One region of the Ureibacillus sp. GCM10028918 genome, then DNA from elsewhere that is predicted to be linked to it. Evidence: riboswitches for the same ligand, from Rfam matches in the RefSeq annotation. Region 1 holds a riboswitch; each other region holds the start of a gene.
What was found. A riboswitch is a leader RNA that binds a small molecule or an ion and turns the genes downstream of it on or off. The one in region 1 is predicted to bind thiamine pyrophosphate.
Positions count from the first base shown of each region.

Region 2: it holds a riboswitch for thiamine pyrophosphate, as region 1 does, so the genes downstream of both, thiT (energy-coupled thiamine transporter ThiT) here and ACFQU5_RS19775 (YkoF family thiamine/hydroxymethylpyrimidine-binding protein) in region 1, are expected to answer to the same signal.
Region 3: it holds a riboswitch for thiamine pyrophosphate, as region 1 does, so the genes downstream of both, thiM (hydroxyethylthiazole kinase) here and ACFQU5_RS19775 (YkoF family thiamine/hydroxymethylpyrimidine-binding protein) in region 1, are expected to answer to the same signal.

Region 1 covers NZ_JBHTFK010000041.1:109,962-116,744, forward strand. The annotation lists gene ACFQU5_RS19765 (ABC transporter ATP-binding protein) at 1-905, opposite strand, end outside; gene ACFQU5_RS19770 (ECF transporter S component) at 902-1,480, opposite strand; gene ACFQU5_RS19775 (YkoF family thiamine/hydroxymethylpyrimidine-binding protein) at 1,473-2,078, opposite strand; TPP riboswitch at 2,179-2,285, opposite strand; gene ACFQU5_RS19780 (hypothetical protein) at 2,582-2,767, shown strand; gene ACFQU5_RS19785 (hypothetical protein) at 2,844-3,068, shown strand; gene ACFQU5_RS19790 (hypothetical protein) at 3,019-3,483, shown strand; gene ACFQU5_RS19795 (glycoside hydrolase family 18 protein) at 4,087-5,394, shown strand; gene ACFQU5_RS19800 (Eco57I restriction-modification methylase domain-containing protein) at 5,452-6,783, opposite strand, start outside.
Region 2 covers NZ_JBHTFK010000021.1:8,793-15,575, forward strand. The annotation lists gene ACFQU5_RS15235 (beta-class carbonic anhydrase) at 1-577, shown strand, start outside; gene ACFQU5_RS15240 (GNAT family N-acetyltransferase) at 651-1,247, opposite strand; gene ACFQU5_RS15245 (polyphosphate kinase 2 family protein) at 1,366-2,106, opposite strand; gene ACFQU5_RS15250 (tryptophan-rich sensory protein) at 2,219-2,950, shown strand; gene map (type I methionyl aminopeptidase) at 3,006-3,758, opposite strand; gene thiT (energy-coupled thiamine transporter ThiT) at 4,080-4,637, opposite strand; TPP riboswitch at 4,777-4,884, opposite strand; gene ACFQU5_RS15265 (magnetosome magnetite crystal formation protein family) at 5,019-5,348, shown strand; gene ACFQU5_RS15270 (hypothetical protein) at 5,407-5,535, shown strand; gene ACFQU5_RS15275 (SbcC/MukB-like Walker B domain-containing protein) at 5,552-6,783, opposite strand, start outside.
Region 3 covers NZ_JBHTFK010000037.1:53,947-60,729, reverse strand. The annotation lists gene ACFQU5_RS17620 (3-oxoacyl-ACP reductase) at 1-362, opposite strand, end outside; gene thiE (thiamine phosphate synthase) at 365-988, opposite strand; gene thiD (bifunctional hydroxymethylpyrimidine kinase/phosphomethylpyrimidine kinase) at 978-1,793, opposite strand; gene thiM (hydroxyethylthiazole kinase) at 1,790-2,530, opposite strand; TPP riboswitch at 2,654-2,752, opposite strand; TPP riboswitch at 2,808-2,908, opposite strand; gene rpsI (30S ribosomal protein S9) at 3,177-3,569, opposite strand; gene rplM (50S ribosomal protein L13) at 3,592-4,029, opposite strand; gene truA (tRNA pseudouridine(38-40) synthase TruA) at 4,254-4,991, opposite strand; gene ACFQU5_RS17585 (energy-coupling factor transporter transmembrane component T family protein) at 5,017-5,814, opposite strand; gene ACFQU5_RS17580 (energy-coupling factor ABC transporter ATP-binding protein) at 5,811-6,683, opposite strand; gene ACFQU5_RS17575 (energy-coupling factor ABC transporter ATP-binding protein) at 6,659-6,783, opposite strand, start outside.

The DNA of each region.
Region 1 (6,783 bases):
TCTAAGAATACGTCTTGAGTTTCTCGTTCAATTTTTTCGACGTTTCGCTCCCATTGAGTGTTAGACCAAAGATGAGCTTCACGTGCGAACTCTTCTAACGTTAAGGGAATAACACGGGAATCAGGACCTACATACGGCAGAACCTGCTGGGCTATTTTGGGAAGCCAGATTCCCTCTTCTTCAATCTCCTTTTGATGTGAACGAATCGCCTGTCGCAATGATCCATCGTAAAAAACCGAACCCTTCTTATTTAACAATAGGCATCGATCGGCCAATTCGGTCCACTGATCTAGCTGGTGCTCGATAATAATCAACGAAAATCCAATTTCATTTTTCAACTGCTTAATTGTATGAATTAAATCCATTCTTGCGATTGGATCGAGATTGGCAGTAGGTTCATCTAAAATAAGCAGACTCGGCTTCATTGCAAGAATACATGCTATGGCAAGTTTTTGTTTCTGACCTCCCGATAAAGTTGAAATGGTGGATTGTTTAAAATTTTCCATATTCACTAGGTGTAAAGCATAGTCAATTCGCTTTTCTATCTCTTCCCGTGGTACAGATATGTTCTCCAAACCAAATGCAATCTCATCTTCCACAGACAACATACAAAATTGTGTTTCTGGGTCTTGGAAGACAACTCCTACATGACGGCTTAGCTCACCAGGTTTGTAGGAAGTTGTTAGTTTCCCATTAATCAGGATTTCTCCTGATATAGCCCCGTCCAACTCACGAGGGTAAAGTCCATTAAGGCAAAGCGTGAGCGTACTTTTTCCGCATCCACTTGGTCCAAGAACTAGAATGCTCTCACCTTGCTCTAACGAAAAAGAAATATCAGACAAAATATCTCTTTCTGTGAATTCAAACTGTAGCGAGAGATTTTGAACCTCAACAAGGGCTATCATGTAACTTCCCTCTTCCGAATCTCTTTACCGAGTGCGTAGCTTGAAAGCACACCCGTTTTTGCAAGTCCGTCGCTAATAATCTTTCCAAGAAGACCCGCAATTAAAGCGCCACTTATAACGCGTGCAACAAACATGGCGATTACATACCCTGTTTCGAGAGCTGCAAAACCACCCATAAAATATCCGTAGATAAAGCTTGTTACAGCAGATCCAACTCCCGCTAGCATAAGAACCCCTGTGGAATAGTTTCTATATCTTGTTGCTGCAAAGACTGCTTCTGCCCCAATCCCTTGAATCATACCAGCGATGATTAACATAGGACCAACCGCATTCCCAATCAACACCTCAATCATAGCTGCAATCGTTTCAGATAAGAAAGCAGCTCCTGGTTTCCTGATAATATAAGCAGCAATGATTGAAACGATAAACCAAATACCAAAAATTAAATCATAGCCAATTGGACCAAAGAAACCAACGAGCAACTTACCTACAGGCAGGAATGCCAAATAAACAACTGCGAAGACAACGGACAATGCAGAAAGCACCACTATTTCTTTAAAACGCCAATTATTCATGTTTGGTACCTCGGTGCGATGGACTATTTGCCGAGAAGCTCACCGTCATGACAGTGTGGCTTGAGCCAGCATTTACAACTTCCTCGAATACTGTTTGAAGTCCTTTACAAATTTTCGAAGCATCTCCATCTAGGCGTGTAGAATAATGTGCTGGTGTCACAGACGCATATTCCTTTATTGCTTCTATTTGTTGATAGATGACGTCCATATATGAACCATTTCCTAACGGGTATAGAGAGAACTTTGCTGCTATGTGTTGATTTATTTGCTCACACACGAGAGCATTGGCAGGTTGATCATCTTTGGCTAAATATACATCACCTTCTGAATCTCCTGGACAGCCAAGTGAATAGGTAGCTTGAAAAGCAATATGCTTTCCTGACTTCGCAGCATTTAGAAAAATGGCACTTGTGACATCAAAGACATGCACCACCTTCCCACGAACAGTTGTTGTAACATCATCTGTCTTCATCCATACCTTCGTTGTATCTACTTCCTTAAGTGCACTTGTGATGATGTCGATAAAATCATCACTCATTGGGTGCAAGGAAAAACTAGCGCCCGCAATTTTACTTGCTCCACAACTTTGATTTGTCATTTTACTTCCTCCTAATCTATTGATCTCTTGGTTATTGCTCAAAGACAACAAAAAACTGCATCCCAGAGGAATGCAGTTAGAGTTTATAGACATGAATGAAAATGATCTAACCGCACTTCCCCACGCTGGTATTATCCAGATCGGGTGCAAAGAGTCAGAACAAAACAGTTCTTCTCAGCCATTTACATAGCTCCCCTAGTGCTTATCTCGGTATGCAGTTTTCTATTTAGACCATAACAAAGGAATTTATGTTTGTAAAGGTATATTTTGAATTAATCCCCTCCTCAAAATATTATGCATTTTCAAACAATACTTTGGTACAGTTTTCTTTCTTTAACTGGCCTAAGAGTTTCGAGGGGTAGTTTCTTTCTATCTTTGTTTAGTTATCTTAAAATAAAAATACTGTAAATTTTAGCAATTCAGCCTATATTATTTCTATATTTCGCAACTTCTAAATTATCTATTTCAAACGTAGATAAAAAGGTGGATAGGATAGAAATAATATGAAAGCGGAGGAACAATATGAGGAAAATAGCAAAACGCTGCTTGCTGCAATTTTATTATTCATTATGACTACCCGAGAAATAGCTGAAGCGCATCCAGGTGGAACTGACGGTAATGGGGGCCATAAAGTCATTTATCCTGATGCGTTTGAGGAAATGGAAGAAACAGAAGAAACAACAGAGTAAGACACTCGTTTCTTTTATATCATGTTAATTTATTTTTCAATAGAATAGCTTTTTAATTAAAAGGAGAAAGAAAAAAATGAAAACAAGTTTCAAACTAGTAATCTTAGGATTATTAACGACGGCTTTTCTTGCAGCATGTGGGCAAGATACAAAAGATGTAGAAGTGAAGGAAGAAAGTCAACAAAGTGAAGATGTACAAAAAGAAGCTGCGGCTCTCCCTAAAGAAGAAAAAAAAGAGACTGAATCTAAACTTGGTTCTAGAACAAATCCTGTACCTTTCCAAAACTACTACAGTAGATGACGAGTTATATGCCAACCAAGGTAATCGCTACGCAATCAAATTTGATTTAACGGTAACAGAGGTTATTGGCGGTGATGAAGCCTACCAAAAATTATTGTCTATGAACCAATTCAATGAAGCTGCTCCCGAAGGATATGAATGGGTATTAGCATATACAAAAGTGAAATTTGTTGAGTCTGAAACAGCAGATTTATCCTTTTTTATCGACGGAACTATGAATTTTGAAATGGTAAGTGAGTCCGGAGATATTTATAGTGGTGATGTTTATGCGACAGCTGAACCAGATTTCAGCTTTGAAATGTACGTAGGTAACGAAAAAGAAGGTTACATTGCTAATTTAGTGAAAACAGGAGAAAAAGCACAACTTCGCTATGAAGAAATGTTGGGCGGACATGTTTTCTTTAATTTACAGTAATTTGAATTTCAAAAATAAAGAGCAACAAACAACACAATAGAGGTAAAACGCTTGGGTATTTTTGAACTTCCCCAAGCGTTTTTGTGTTCTAATTTATTGTTATCTTGCTGTTATTTTAGTTGTTAATTGATGTATTATCACTTTCTCGGAATTATTAATAAAAAAGCCTCCCTTTTAAACTAATTGGCAATAAAAAAGGGAGACATCACCAAAGTGACATTCTTTTTTTGCTTAATTGAGTTTAGATAACAAAAGAAAAACGCCAAAACCTCCGATATTAAGGTTCTTGGCATTTTATAAAACTATATATTTTCGTATATGGAGACGGCGGGAGTCGAACCGCCTTCTCTTATAAACATTAAAATAACAGCATTTATAAGAATTCAAGGCACTTTTTTATATTTGCTAAATGCCAAATTAAATGCCAAAGCAATTAAATTAGCGTTGTTGGGGGCAACTTTTTATCCTTTTTATATAATTATTAATAATTAATTTCCTAACATAGAGGAATATACTATGCAGAAAATTTTATTTCTTATAAATTCAAATCATCCAGTTAATGGTATAATACCATTTGAATTACCTTAAGGAAGGATGAGATATTTGAATTCTTATTTGAATCAGAGTAACAGTCTTAAACTTGTACAACAGTTCGGCCCTTCATTAGAAAAACGCATTAGGGACTTTTTAGGTTGGAATACAGGGAGACTAGCATATTACCAAGACTCTGAAAATACATATGACGTTCAAGTTGACGGTTATTTTGGAACTTCTAGCGATCCTACAGCATTTGTTTCGGTTACATATTGTTCACCAGATAAACCGGGTCATAGTAATGAAAACAAATTGCAACTAAAATTAGGTGAACTGATGCTTCTTAAAAGTAGATATCCTAGTATAAAAGGAATACTAGTTATCGGTGGAACACGGCAGGCATGGTTAGCATACGTACTAGAAGCCTTTGAATATTTTTTTGATGAAGTTATATATACTTGGGAACCTACATTTGAAGCTCGTATGTTAAATCTAAAAAATGGTGTTATAAGCATCCAAGGTCAACATAGTCAAGTATGGGAACAATTAAGTAAAGAATGGGCATCGATTACTCTTTCATATGATGAACCTATTGATTCATATTTACGAGAAAATGCTTGGAACTATATGAAGGATAACGGAGCAGAGGGTCTATTACCTGAAAATATTAAAAGTCCTATTATTCGTGAATGTATGTCTGTAGCCTATCAAACCTCTTTACGTTCAAGAAATAGAAATGGAAAAGAATGGACAAACTATTTAAACCAAGACTGGGATAAATTATGGGAATCTCGCTCTTATTTTAATCCAGGAGAAGCAGTGATTGAATTAATACTTAAAAACAGTGGATATGCATATCAAGGTGGTATTGCGAAAGATGTTACAGTACCCTCTTTAATTCACCATTTAGGCGGGGAAAATGTAGATAAAACGAAAGTCTCGGAGGACTTTATATTATTCTCTCAAAAACTTAATAGACCCATTTTTATTCAGTCTAAATCCACTGGCGGTGGACGTGATAGACATGGAAAAAACATTCAAAATCGAACTAAGGAACAAATTGCACGTAGCCTATTCTATCGTGGATATATTAAGGACAATTCTATATTCCTACGTGAAAAAGATTTTGTCTGGATCGGAGTATTAGATGGAGACTGGGGTGTTACGAAAAAAACTGCCCATAAATACATTCACATGTTACAATGGGCCGGATATGATAAATTAATTGCAGCTGACAGCCTTTCAACTGAAGCTTTAGATGTAGAATATACCAATCAATTAAGCAACTATTTAGATACCCTAGACTGTGTTAAAGACCCCTTAGTATTTAATGAACTTTGGAGTGCATGGTTACAAGAACGTATTTTCAGAAAATAATTGATTTGTTTATATAAAAAGAAGCTGACCTCTATTTGTGGTCAGCTCTTTTGCATATTAAACTAATTCAAGTACTACTACCGATTCTCGAACTGGTATTTTCCCATATTTAGCCATTTGCTGAGGACTATTCCCTTTATATCGAGCTACAAGAATTTTCTCTAATTTATAACCAACACGTTCTGCTATCAATGCTAACAAGTGATCGACAGGTACCACTACTCCTCCCCACCGTGAATTTCCTACAACAAATGCTAATTTCGAACCGTGCTTGAGAATAGATTTCATCGAAATTAAAGTCTCTTGTAGATCATCAAAATAACCACAAATCATGTGAGGGATTTTAGGATTATTATTTTCTGTCAGCTTAACTTTATTTAAAATTTCATTAACTTCAGGGATATCAGAAACGACGTCATTTTTAAATGAAGCTTCTACATGGGATTTATATGAGTCCTTAACTAGTCTCTTATATTCTTTCTCTGAGTTTAAAATCCCAGTTATGCTTAGCTCTGCTTTTTGCTGAGCAAAATAGTTATTTCTATTTAGATATGGTGGTGATGTTATTACAAACCCAGCTTCACCTTCAGGAACTGAATCTCTAGCGTTCATAGTAAAGACTTTCGCCATTACAGAGGGGTCTAATGAATTTCTTTCGATATCCATTACCATTTTCCATAATTTATCTTTTAAAATACCGTTTATATTTATATTTTCATCGACCGTCTTAATATTCAGCTTATTAACACCTACATTATCTTCCTTATTTAGGAATCGATAATGTGAGCCATGTTTTCTAATTAAGCTGATTTCCTCTAAAATAGAAATTAATCCTAGTAGAATAAAATCACGCTCATTTTTTGATAAACTTAACTTTTCTATATATTTTCTCCATCCTAATATTTGTTGAAGTATTTTAGGAGAATATGCTTTTAATAAATAATTCATGAATAACATATCCTCTAACTCTTCCTCTTTTTGATTTTCAAAGTCTAAGGATTTTAGTATTTCCTTAAGTCTCAATGAATCCCAATCACTTATTTTCAATTTAGTAATCCAGGTCATTAATGGGGAAATATCTGTGCCTATTGAATCTATTCCTAATTCTTTACATGCTAATAAGGTTGTTCCACTGCCTACAAAAGGATCAAATACTACTTCATCTCTTTTATACCCTATTTGGTCTAACAAATACTTTATTAAATCCTTAGAAAAGCCTTGTGTGTAGTGATACCAATTATGAATCGGTACATCCCCCTTATTCTTTTGAAAAGTTACTAATTTATTTAACTCTGGTGAATTAATATGATATTTATTGAATTTAGTAATTTCTACAGGTAAATACTTCAAACGACTATCAATTGAAAGTTCCTTATAATAACTATCACT
Region 2 (6,783 bases), on a different contig from region 1:
TCTTAGCTTTAATGAGTCTTTTGTTAAATTCAAACAGTATGAGCCTTACATCACATCCAAGTATCCTGATAAAAAATCGGTCATCTTGACTTGCATGGATACTCGTTTAGTTGAATTACTTCCAAAAGCGATGAATATGCGTAATGGCGATGTGAAAATTGTCAAAAGTGCCGGGGCTCAAGTCAGTCATCCTTTCGGTGCTGTTATGAGAAGTATATTAGTGGCTGTGTATGCATTAAAAGCTGACGAAGTGTATGTGATTGGACATCATGATTGTGGCATGAGCGCCATTGATCCAGATGTGATGATTGGAAATATGCTGGAACGTGGGATTAACGAAGATATCATTGATACCGTTAAGTATTCAGGAATCGATTTAGTTGAATGGCTTCGTGGTTTCGGGGATGTTTCGACAAGTGTATTAAAAAGCGTCGATATGATTCGCAATCACCCTTTAATGCCAAAAATGACACCAGTCCATGGACTTGTCATCGATCCGAATACCGGTAAATTAGAATTACTTGCCGACGGAAATTCATACTTAGAAGATAATAATAGTACTGAAACAACAGTCTAAAAATTAATAAAAAGACGGCTATCCTAAAAAATGCAATTGCTTCTTGCAAATCGCATTTATTTAGGATAGCCGTTTATTTTCTGAGATCATCTTGGAGTAATGAGTAAAGATAATGATCTTCCCAACTTCCATTAATATACAAAAGCTCCCTTAATAGTCCCTCTCGAACAAATTGAGCATTTTCTAGTACTCTGATGGAACCAGTATTCTTTGGCGATACATATGCTTCAACGCGATGCAATTTTACATTTCGGAATGCAAATTCAATAACTGCATTAACTGCTTCTGTCGCAATGCCTTTTCGTGTGTATCTTTCATCAATTGAATAACCGATAAAAGCACTATTGTATGGAAGTCGTTTGATCGCATACAAAGAAATATGTCCAATAAGTACGTTACTTCCCTTAGGGTAAATTCCAAATGAGTATTCACGATTTGCACGCAGCAAATGGATACTCTCTAATATTTTTTTAAACTGTGCTTCCTCTGTGTAAAATTCCTCTTCATGCAGCGGCTCATGGATGGACCAAAAATATTTATTTCTTCGCATGAGCTCAGCTAAACTTTTAGCATCGGATTCTACAAAGGTGCGTAATAATAAGCGATCCCCCTCAATTTTTACCAACTTATCACCCTTTTTATGTAATAAATTCAAAAACTTTTTAACCATCATCAGAGGTACCCTAAAGCCTTTCTTGAAGTTTCTTACAAATTATCACTTTTCCATCATTTTGCACATCATCTATTTCTTTATTCAAGCTGTTTTTATTTATTCCTGCTTTTCTAATCTAAAAGTTGTTATTCGCTAACCCTCTATGCACAGCTACTTGCTTTACATGTTGAAATGTTTCTCTTAATACTTTTATGCGAGCATAATGCTTATTATTTCCTGAAACTAATTTCCATGGTGCGTTAATTGAATCCGTTTGTTGGAACATTTCATTCGCACATTTCACATATTCATCAAACTTTTCACGATTACGCCAGTCTTCTTCAGTCAATTTCCATGACTTCATTGGATTTGTTTGACGTTCTTTAAAACGGGATAATTGTTCATCTTTACCTACATGAATCCAGAACTTAATAACAATATATCGGTCATCCGTCAGCATTTTTTCGAAAGTATTTATTTCATTATACGCTCTTTCCCACTCATTTTGATTAGCAAACCCCTCCACTCTTTCTACTAATACTCTTCCATACCATGAACGGTCAAAGATTGCTATTTGGCCATGTTGAGGGAGCTTTTCCCAAAAACGATGCAAATAATGATAGCTCCTTTCATGGGTTTGAGGTGCAGAAATTGGGTGAACGAAAAAACCACGTGGATCAAGTGATTGTGTTAATCTTTTAATCGCACCACCTTTGCCAGCAGCGTCCATACCTTCGAAGGCAATGATTAGACCAATTTTATTTTTAAATAGAAGTTGCTGAATCTTCAACATTTCATATTGGAGTATTTCTAGTTCTATTTTGAACTCTTTTTTATCCATAGTTATATCTAAATCTAAGTCTTCTATTTTCTGCATCATTACCACTCCTGTTTTTTTACTATCTATTATACAAAAATATGTATGTTATTGGAAAATGTTGTTCAAAGCTTTGTAAATGTATATAATTTTATAGAGGGGAGAGGAATGAATGAGTCGATTAATCTTATTATTTACTTCGGTCATTGTAGCTACACTCTTTACAATAAATGCATTTTGGCTACAGTTAAATGGGCATTCAACAATCGATATTATAAATCGATTGCCATTATTATTTGCACCAGCAAATTATGTTTACTACATATGGATTGTTATTTTCATATTTCTTTTCCTTTGGATTTATAATTATACCAAGTTACGTCGGACTGATTTCTTTATCACGAATTATCAAACAATCTTGTTCATGCTTGCAGTGGTTCTGCAAATTGCCTATCTATGGAGCTGGCACAGTGATTATTTCATTATTTCAACTGTGATTTTATTAATGCAGGTTGTTGTGTTATTCGGCCTTTATTTTTCATATCCATTGAAAAAGGAATTGTTCACAGCAAGAATGCCAATTGCCATTTTCTTTAGTTGGTCGACCTTCTTATTGCTCTTACAGTGCTGCTACCTATTAATAGAGTATCAATGGTCGGGATTTGGAATAAGTAACGCTCTTTGGGCAGTCATTATAATGACCATCGGAACGGCCATTGCACTTCATCTTAGGTACCATCATTTTGATACCGCTTACCCAATTGTCTTTAGTTGGTGTTATATCGGAATTGCAGCTCAGAACGGATTTAATGAACTATTAGTTACGACTGCTGCTCTATTCTTAGCTGGCGTGATGGTTGTGGGCGTGTTCCTTATTAAAAAGGCATATCATCCCCCAAAATAGAGGACATTAAAAAAATCCTGAACACTTGAAATGAGCTCAAGTGACAGGATTTTTTTTAGTCTTCAAGTTGTGTAATAATAATTGGTTTGTCTTTTGTTACTACAATTGTATGTTCAATTTGTGCAACAAGTGATTGATCTGGAGTGATAAATGTCCAACCATCACCAGCTTCTACAATATGCTCAGCTTTTTCTGAAATAAATGGTTCTACTGCTAACACCATTCCATCTTTCAAAATAGTAGTATCCCACGCATCAAAGTAGTTTAAAACGTGCTCTGGCTTTTCATGTAATGCACGGCCAACACCATGACCCGTTAAATTCATAATCACTGTTAATCCATGATCTCTCGCTTCACGTTCAACTGCCTTACCTATCTGATTCAGCTTTGAACCCGCTTTAACTTTTGTCATGGCACGGTCAAAAGCAGATTTTGCTACTTTACATAGTTTTTCTTTTTCTGGATGTCCATCTCCGACTACAAAAGAAATTCCTGTGTCAGCAAAATAGCCATCTAACGAACCCGATACATCGATATTCACGATATCACCTTCGTTAATGACACGAGAACCAGGGATACCATGAGCTACTTCATGGTTTACACTAATGCAAGTGTATCCAGGAAAATCATACTCGCCTTTAGGACCAGAAATTGCTCCTGCTTCGGTAAACATACGACCACCAATTTCATCTAATTCTTTCGTAGTGATTCCTGGTTTTGTTGCAGCTTTCATAGCCTCACGAATTTCAGCACAGATTCGCCCAATTTTTTTTAACGCTTCTAACTCTTCTTTAGTTTGTACAATCATTTTAAATGTTCCTTCTTCCTATTTACATATATCTCTATATAATATACCACAATCATAACAAATTATTGGGCATGTAATCTTGATTTAAGGGTTGTCTGCATTTAATTTACTTCTAACCATAAGTGTTTTCCTAATAAAGAATATATTAAGTATTATTACGCGAGCGGACTAAGCACACAAGCCACAGAGCCGACTTGTGGTTAAGATGGCGTTAATCCGGATCACAAACAGATCTCACTCTTATTTTTCATTTACAATGCGCTTTATACACCCTTATGAGACTAAAAAAGACGACCTAAATATTAGGCCGTCTATATATTTTTATTTCGATTTTAAAAGTCTGGGTGCTGCTGTGAAAAGTAATGAACCGGCAATTGCTGTCAGGATGATAGCTGGAATCATATAGGAGCCATTGTAAATTAATGTATAGACCCATACGTTCTGGTCCCCAGCGTATTCACTAAAGAAGACAACACCAGCAAGCGAGTGGGCTGCGTAACGCAACAAACCGCCTAGAACGATCCCTAATACAATATAGAGAACGATATTTTTCTTATCAACTTCATTGGCCGCTTTTATAATTTGCTTTCTGAAAACACCGGCTGAGCCGACAACGGAAAATGCTACTACATAATCGAGTAACGCTTGTGCCCAGTGCAAGATATAAGCACCAAAGAGCATTTGCAAGACTCCAATTAATAATCCAGTTGTCATACCTGCTAGCATTCCCCACCGAACCGCTATAATCAGGATCGGTAACATAACAAAGCTAATGGATCCGCCTTGTGCCCAAAGCGAAAAGGAAAATTGGTCCAACACCACACCGATTCCCGCGAAAATCGCAATCTCAACGAGCATTAATAATTTTTTATTGTTCATAACAAATCTCCTCTCTTTAAATCCGCATTAGAACCTAAGAGAAGGAATAGAAATCATCTAGTCCAACACATCAAAACTCTACTAGACTCATTTTTCCAAATAAAAATGACGTCAGGACAGAGCCTAAACGCCAATTGGAGTCGGTTTCTATCCACATCCCTACGCAAGTACTAACTTACAGGTTCATAGAGTTAGTGCAACAAGTGCACAATCTCAGCTGACTTCATCAGCTCCCCTTGTGGTAAATACATTTTATTTAATTGTTTGAACATAACTTATTGTATCAAACTATATGTACTTTTCAACTAGAATATGAATACGAATCCGTTTTATTGTCAATCACTTCCATATATAATAAAGCAAAATGCACGAGGTGAATACATGGAAAATAATAAAATTATATCTGCTCTTTGTTATGTGAGTCTTTTGTTTGCACCCTTTTTGATGCCCTTAATCGTTTATGTGGTCATCAAGGATAAGGAAGTAAAATATCATGCAAAACGTGCTTTCATATCTCATTCAATCCCTACCACCCTTTCCCTTCTTATAGCCATCTTAGGGTTTATAGGGGTATTTTCTGTGAATTATGATAATATGAATGGATTCATTGGAATAATGTTTGTTCTGATGGGAATCTCCTTTCTTATAACAATTGGGATTATTATCTGGAATTTAGTGCAGGCATATCGATTGTTTCGGATAGGTTTCTAAAGTGGCTTTAATGGGTATACAGTTTATAAGGCTTTAAAAGGTGAAGGAGTGCATTGCTATGAATTTTGGTAAAATTGTTCGAACAGTTATGAAAGTGGCACCCATTGTATATCCCATCGCGAAAAAGTTTCTGGCAAACCGAAAATCTACTAAGGCAAGATTTAAAACGAACGGCAGAGACTACTAGTGTCTCCGCCGTTTTTTCACTTCAGAAGGATAGATGTTTTACTATAGCCTTCTTTTAATTTTTCTACCTGCAGAATAGCAGGCATTGCAGCTTTCAACTCGGATACGTGAGAAATGACCCCTATGATTCGTCCTGATTTCTGAAGGTCGATTAGTGTATCGATTGCTTTCATCAGTGATTCCTCATCAAGCGAACCGAAGCCTTCATCAATAAACATCGTGTCTATTTTCACATTTCCTTGGAAGCTTTGAATGACATCTGCCATTCCCAGGGCCAGACATAAGGAAGCGTTAAATTTCTCTCCACCAGATAATGATTTCACATCCCGGGACTGTCCAGTGTATGTATCATACACATCTAAGCTTAGACCACTTTGGCGGCCATGTGATTCTTGCCGATCAGAACATTGCAAATAATATTGTCCGTTCGATAGATTTTTTAAACGAATATTGGCTGCTTCCGTAATTTGCTCCAAATACCCCATTTGTACATATCGTTCAAAGGAGATCTTTTTACTATTTTGTCCACGCAATAAATTGTGCAAATCAATTATTTGACTTGATACTTCTTCCAGCTTAAATATTTTATCTGCCACATGGTCCAACTTCTCAGAGAAATTGATTGTTTGGCGTTCATATTCTTGCGAGCGATTTAGTGACTGAAGTGCATTTTCATACTCAAGTTTAAGCTTATTCAAAGTTCCTTCAACGAGTGTTAGATCTATTTTTTCTTTTCCTTCTAATTCTTCACTATCTTGCACAACCTGAGTTGTTAGAGTATGAAGGTTTTTCGTAAACTCAAAATATTGATTCTGCAATTGATTAATTTGATCATCACTTCGAATAGAAGTTTCAAAATGCTTGTAATTTTCAAAGCCTGCATGGAGCATAGATCGTTTAAATTCTTCTTTTGCTTGAATGAGCTTTTCTTCTAGATGTTCAATCTGTTTCGTTGTTTGATTTACTACTTCTTCTGTTGTTGCTACAAACTTCTCGACGTCGTGTAAGTGCTTTTGTACATTTTCCCATCGAGAAACTAACGTTTGCTTGTGCTTTTCTGCTTTTGCAAGTGCGCTGTGTAATAGTGAAATATTTTGTAAATCACCAGGAATTTCCTTTTGTTGTTCTGTTAGAACTGTACTTTCTTTTAGGAGCTGTTCTTTCGTACGGTAGTGTTTTTCCTCTAGCTGTTTTTGTTTTTCTTCTAATTGTTCATATACTGATTTTACCTGTTTAAGATTCTTCTTAT
Region 3 (6,783 bases), on a different contig from region 1:
CCCTGAATTGTTCCTTCAAATTGTTTATTATAATCAGTCCAACTCAATTCAAATGCGTTTTTTTGCGTAAGTGGATTAAACTCAAAGTCAATCAATGCGTTATTTACAACCGTGGTGATGGGTGTATTAAAATATTGTTTCGCTGTCTCGACCAATTGCATTACTTCTTGACGATTACGTATATCTGCTTGCAAAGCGATTACCTTATCACCTAACTCATTGACTAGATGTTCAGCCTTGTCCCGACTCTTATAATAGTTAATAACGACATTTGCCCCTTCATTTACAAATGCCCGCGCAAGCTCTTCTCCAACTCCTCGGCTGGCCCCAGTAATTAACACCGTTTGTTCATGTAATTCCATAATTATTTCTCCCCACTTAGTTCCTGAAGTGTTTTTTCTATATTTGGACTTTCACAAATGACGGAAATGACAGCTACTCCATCTGCACCCGCAGAGCGAACTTCCGCCGCATTCATTTCATTAATTCCACCAATCCCTACAATCGGAAAATCGGGATACTGGCTTCTTGCTTTTCGTAAAAAGTTTAGCCCTGCAGGTGGTTTCGCATCACTTTTGGACTTCGTGGGATAAATGGGACCGATGCCAACATAGTCTGCCCCACTTTGTACAGCAAGGGCCATCTCTTGTTCATCATGGACCGAAACACCAATGATTTTATTTTTCGCACGTTCTCTAAATTCGGTAATGCCTTCATCATCCTGCCCAACGTGTATCCCATCAGCATCTAACTTTAATGCCAGTTCAACGTCATCATTCACAATAAATGGCACATTGTAAGTCCTGCAAAGTTTTTGACAGGCCCGAGCAAATGACTCATAGGATTTACCGCTTAAACGCCCTTCTCCTTTTTCACGAAACTGGAAACAAGTAATCCCTGCCTGTAATGCTTTTTCAAGAATTTCTAAGGGTTGCTTGCTATTTGCCGTCCCCATAATAAAATACACATTCAAGTCATTACGCTTCATGGACAGTTACCTCACATTTCCCGCCTGCACGTTTATATGCAAAATGATTTGTCGGGCCATGGCCATTCCCAATCGATAACGGGGTTGAAATAGCCAACTGGATGAATCTCTTTGCCTCGATAATGGCCTCTTCTATTGATAATCCTTTTGCTAAATGCGCCGTAATGGCTGCAGAAAATGTACACCCCGTACCATGTGTATCCTTTGTTTGCACACGTGGGGTTTTCATAATGAAATAGCCGCCTTCCCAATAAACCGTGTCTATAGAAAATTCTCCGTGTAAGTGTCCACCCTTCATCACGACATACTGTACACCGAATGCCAAGATTTTTTTAGCCGCTTGTTCGATATCACTTTCATTGTTAATGGTCATTCCCGTAAGAACCTCTGCTTCAGGGATGTTCGGCGTACAAATTGTTGTTAGTGGAAGAAGCTCTGTTTTTAATGCTGTAACCGCCTCTTCCTTTAATAAACTTTCGCCGCCTTTAGCAATCATGACAGGATCAACAACAAGAGGGATGTTTTGCATTTTCATGAATTCTGCTATCACCTCAATGAGTTCTGCCGAAAAAAGCATACCTGTTTTAATCGCTTGTACATTAAAATCGGACAGTACAGCCTCAATTTGTTGTTTCAAAAATTCAGGGGTTACTTCAAAAATACCATGCACCCCAAGTGTATTTTGTGCGGTAAGAGACGAGATTGCTGTTGTACCAAATACCCCTAGCTCCTGAAAGGTTTTGATATCTGCCTGAATTCCTGCGCCCCCACCAGAATCTGAACCTGCTATTGTTAAGGCAATCATTTAGATCCCTCCGCCATTCTTTGTAATGCATTTATAAAATTAATCTGAAATGCTCCTAATTCTTCTCCGCTTTGTTCACTTGCGTCTTTATATTGTTTTAATGTAGAAGCTAAATCCTGCATCGGATGCTCACTACTTGCCAAAACAGCTGCACAAATCGCGCTCAATAGACAACCTGTGCCAGTTATACGGGTTGCATAGATATTCCCTCCGCGGATTTGTATGATTTCTTGTCCATCTGTCACAAGGTCAGTTTCCCCTGTTACCACGACGATGCATTGATATTTCCTTGCAAGCTCTTTTGCGACAGATATTGTGTCCATGTCACCAGTGCCACTATCGACTCCACGAGACTCCCACGTGACGCCATAGATTGAAGCAAGCTCGCCTTCATTACAACGCAGCACATCAATACTTACTTGTTCAAGTAGTTGCATGACAGCACTTTTACGGTAAGGTGTTGCGCCAACTCCTACAGGATCTAATACGACCGGCACGCCGCACTCATTTGCCTTTCTCCCAGCAACAAGCATTGCCTTTTCGGTACGGGTATTCACCGTGCCAATATTTAATAGCAATGCACCCGCTATTGAAACCATATCAGCTACCTCTTCTACCTCATCTGCCATTACCGGGGAAGCACCGATCGCCAGTAACCCATTGGCTGTAAAATTCGCTACGACATAGTTCGTTATACAGTGTACCAGTGGTTTGGCTTGATTAATTTTCGCTAGCATATCGCTTCACCTCCGGAAATAGCTCTTCATTTCGAAATTCTCTACGAAATAACATGTATTTTTCCTCCCTTTTATTGGAGAGCAAAAAACCCCTACTATGAAAGTAGAGGCCAAAAAAGGTAGACTACACCCTTGATTGCTCCCTACGTCAGTCTTAACTGTCAGGTTCTAAGGGTCAGGTTTTAACCTTCTCAACACGAACGTGTCCCCCCGCAATTAAAGTAATTTTGCAAAAAGAAAAGCTCCCCTTGAAAAAAGGAGAGCATACAAGCACACAGATAATTTGTACGTTGCTCCCTACGCCCGTATTAACGGATCAGGTTCTAAGGGTCAGGTTTTAGCCTTCTCAACACAAATCGTGTCCCCCTGCAAAACATTTAATTATGTTCTATATTACACTATATAAATAAAAAATCTATCTTTTCCTGTAATAAAGTAATCCGGTCCAGAATGTCTCTACCAATTCTTTTGGAGTAAGCACTATATAAGTAACTGCCTTTAAGAGAAGTAAAGCATCTAATAAATTAACTAAAATGCTTTGTAAGTTTATTATTGAAGGCAGAAGTGACCAAAATATGACCAGTACCTCTTTTCACATAAAAAAGACCCCCAAAGCAAATGCTTTGAGAGTCTTGAAACGCCAAAATTAACGTTTTGAGAACTGAGGTGCACGACGAGCACCTTTAAGACCGTATTTTTTACGTTCTTTCATACGTGGGTCACGAGTTAGTAAACCTGCAGATTTTAGTGCTGGACGGAAATCTGGGTCAACTGTTAGTAACGCACGAGCGATACCGTGACGGATTGCTCCAGCTTGACCTGTGAATCCACCACCGTTTACGTTTACAAATACATCATAGCTACCTTTAGTTTGAGTTGCTTCTAATGGTTGGTTGATGATTAAGTGTAAAGTTTCGAATGGTAAGTACTCTTCGATGCTACGGTTGTTGATAACAATTTTACCTTCGCCTGGTACTAAACGTACGCGAGCTACTGAGCTTTTACGGCGACCTGTGCCGATATATTGAACTTGTGCCAAGGGTGTATCCTCCTCTTATTAATTATCCGCGAAGCGTATAGCTTTCTGGTTTTTGTGCTGCATGTGGGTGTTCTGCTCCAGCGTAAACGTTAAGTTTACCGAACATTTTACGTCCTAAAGAGTTTTTAGGAAGCATCCCTTTAACCGCTAATTCGATCATTTGTGTTGGGTACTTTTCTTTCATTTCGCCAGCTGTACGTTGTTTTAAACCACCAGCGAATTGAGTGTGACGGTAATAGATTTTACCTTCTAATTTGTTACCTGTTAAATGAATTTTGTCAGCGTTGATGACAATAACAAAGTCACCTGTGTCAACGTTTGGTGTGAATGTTGGTTTATGTTTACCGCGTAAGATAGCAGCTACTTCAGAAGCTAAACGTCCAAGCGTTTGTCCTTCTGCGTCAACTACTAACCATTTACGATCTACTTCGTGACCTTTAGCCATGAATGTTGTACGCATTTATATATCCTCCTAATCGATTCGATTACCGTTATTTTTCATTAGTATACACTTATAAGTTTCGGGGCTTATTTGTGGTGGTAATGAAAATACCATATGTCATCTTATAATATATTTACACATAAGTCAAGAAAAAAAGCAACACACCTGGTAGTGTTGCTTATTTATTTTATCACACACATCGCAGTGCGTGTACCCCCAGTTTCTGGGCATGTTTCACGCTTCTAATAGAACACTTTTTCCAGGTAAAGACCATGTGCCGGTGCGGTTTTACCAGCTTTTCCGCGTTCCATTGAAGCAACAATTCCTTCTAACTCTTGTACCTCGCGTTTACCTATGCCAACTTCCCACAAGGTACCAGCGATGATACGTACCATGTTATATAAAAAGCCATTGCCCTCTATGACCATATGCAGCTCTTCTCCCTGCCAATAGAAGTTCAATGAATGAACAGTACGTATTTTATCTACTACACTTGTATTGGCCGCACAGAAGCAGGAAAAATCATGTGTACCGACAATGTACTGTGCAGCAGCCTGCATGTTTTCAATATTCGGCTTCATTCCACCCGTTTCCACCGTATAATGTCTACGAAAAGGACTTTGATCCTCCCCGCAATTCCAAATATACCGATACCGTTTACCTGATACGCTGTATCTGGCATGAAAATCAGAAGCTGCTTCCTCCACTGCCAGGACACGAATATCTCGGGGCAATTGGACGTTCAATGCTTTTTTATAACGATCAACCGGTATTGAAAGTGAAGTATCAAAATGAATAACCTGTCCTGTTGCATGGACACGGGCATCGGTACGACCGCTTGCCGTAACTTTGACCTTTTCCCCTTTATGCATTTTGGTTAATACATTCTCGATTTCAAGCTGAACAGTACGTTCCCCAGGCTGTACCTGATAGCCGGCAAAAAGAGTACCATCATAACTAATCGTTGCTTTTAATCTCACCTGAACTTCACCTCGCCTAGTCCTACTAATTACGATAGAACACTAATAATACGGTCATGACAACTAATACAACTAAACTGACTGTATCACGCCAATCCCATTTTAACTGACGATACCGCGTGCGTCCTTCTCCCCCACGATACCCTCGAACCTCCATGGCAGTTGCTAAATCCTCCGCCCGTTTAAAGGCACTGACAAATAGCGGAACCAAGAGTGGGACAACAGCTTTCACACGTTCTTTTAATGGCCCCGCACTTAAATCGGAACCACGTGCCATTTGTGCCTTCATAATTTTATCGGTTTCATCCATTAATGTTGGAATAAAGCGAAGGGCTATCGACATCATTAAAGCCAATTCATGAACAGGCATTTTCACCTTTTTTAAAGGGTTCAGTAGTACTTCAATCCCGTCCGTAATGGAAATAGGTGAAGTGGTTAATGTTAAAATAGATGTCATGAACACAAGCACCAGGAATCGAATTGAGATAAATATCCCTTGTCTTAAACCTTCCTCATAGACTTTAAGGAACCCGAGTTCAAAGAGAATGTCCCCTTCTCTAGTAAATAAAATATGAATCAAGAACGTAAATACTAAAAGAATCATGACCGGCTTTAATCCGTTGATTAAAAAGTACAGACGAATACGGGACATTAAAATAACAAGCAATGTAAATGCTAATAGAAAAGCGTAAGTAACAATATTATTCGCTAAAAAAACAACTAAAATAAACGCAAATACAAAAACAAGCTTAGCGCGGGGATCTAATCGATGTACAAATGAATCACCTGGAATAAACCGACCAAATATCATTTTCTCCATCATCTAGCGTCACGCCCCTCTCTTAAGGCATGTGCAACTTCAGCCGCCAGCTCCTCTTCAGTTAAACAAATTTTGGCTAATGACTTATTCATCAACTTTTCAATCTTTCCTTGGAAACGAACAATATGCGGCAATTCTAAACGGTATTTTTCAAGTGTATCCGCATCTGAAAATATTTCATGTGGTGTTCCGTTTAGTACACATTGTCCTTCATGCATAATCGCGATTTTATCAGCATAACGTGCTGCATCTTCCATGCTATGTGTAACTAGGATCGTTGTTAAGCCACGTTCTTTATGGAGAGAATAAAACATATCCATAATTTCTTTTTGTCCGCGTGGATCAAGCCCTGCTGTCGGCTCATCTAATACAATTACTTCAGGATCCATTGCAAGCACACCAGCAATCGCCACACGACGCATTTGGCCTCCAGATAGATCAAAGGGGGATTTGTTTAGAGTGTCCCCTGGCAAGCCTACTAGGTCGATTAGCTCGCGTGCACGTTTTTCAGCCACTTTTTCTGGCACACCGAAGTTCATCGGTCCGAACATAATATCCTTCAGGACTGTCTCTTCAAATAATTGATGCTCCGGAAACTGAAAAACAATACCTACCTTTTGACGTACTGGTTTAAGTTCCTTCGCTTTTTTCCCAGCAACAATTACTCGCTCTCCAATATGTACTTGTCCTTTTGATGGCTTTAAAAGACCATTAAAGTGCTGAAGGATGGTAGACTTTCCCGATCCCGTATGTCCAATGATCGCCTGATAGGTTCCATGAGGAATTGTTAAATCAACATCAAATAATGCATATTTCTCAAAGGGAGTTCCCATTGAATACGCGTAACTTACTTGTTGAAGTTTGATGTCCATAAATCATTCACCAACTCTTCTTCTGTCATATGTTGTCCTTCTAATAACACACCATTATCTTGGAACAGCTTTGTCATCCGCATAGCAAAAGGCAGCTCTA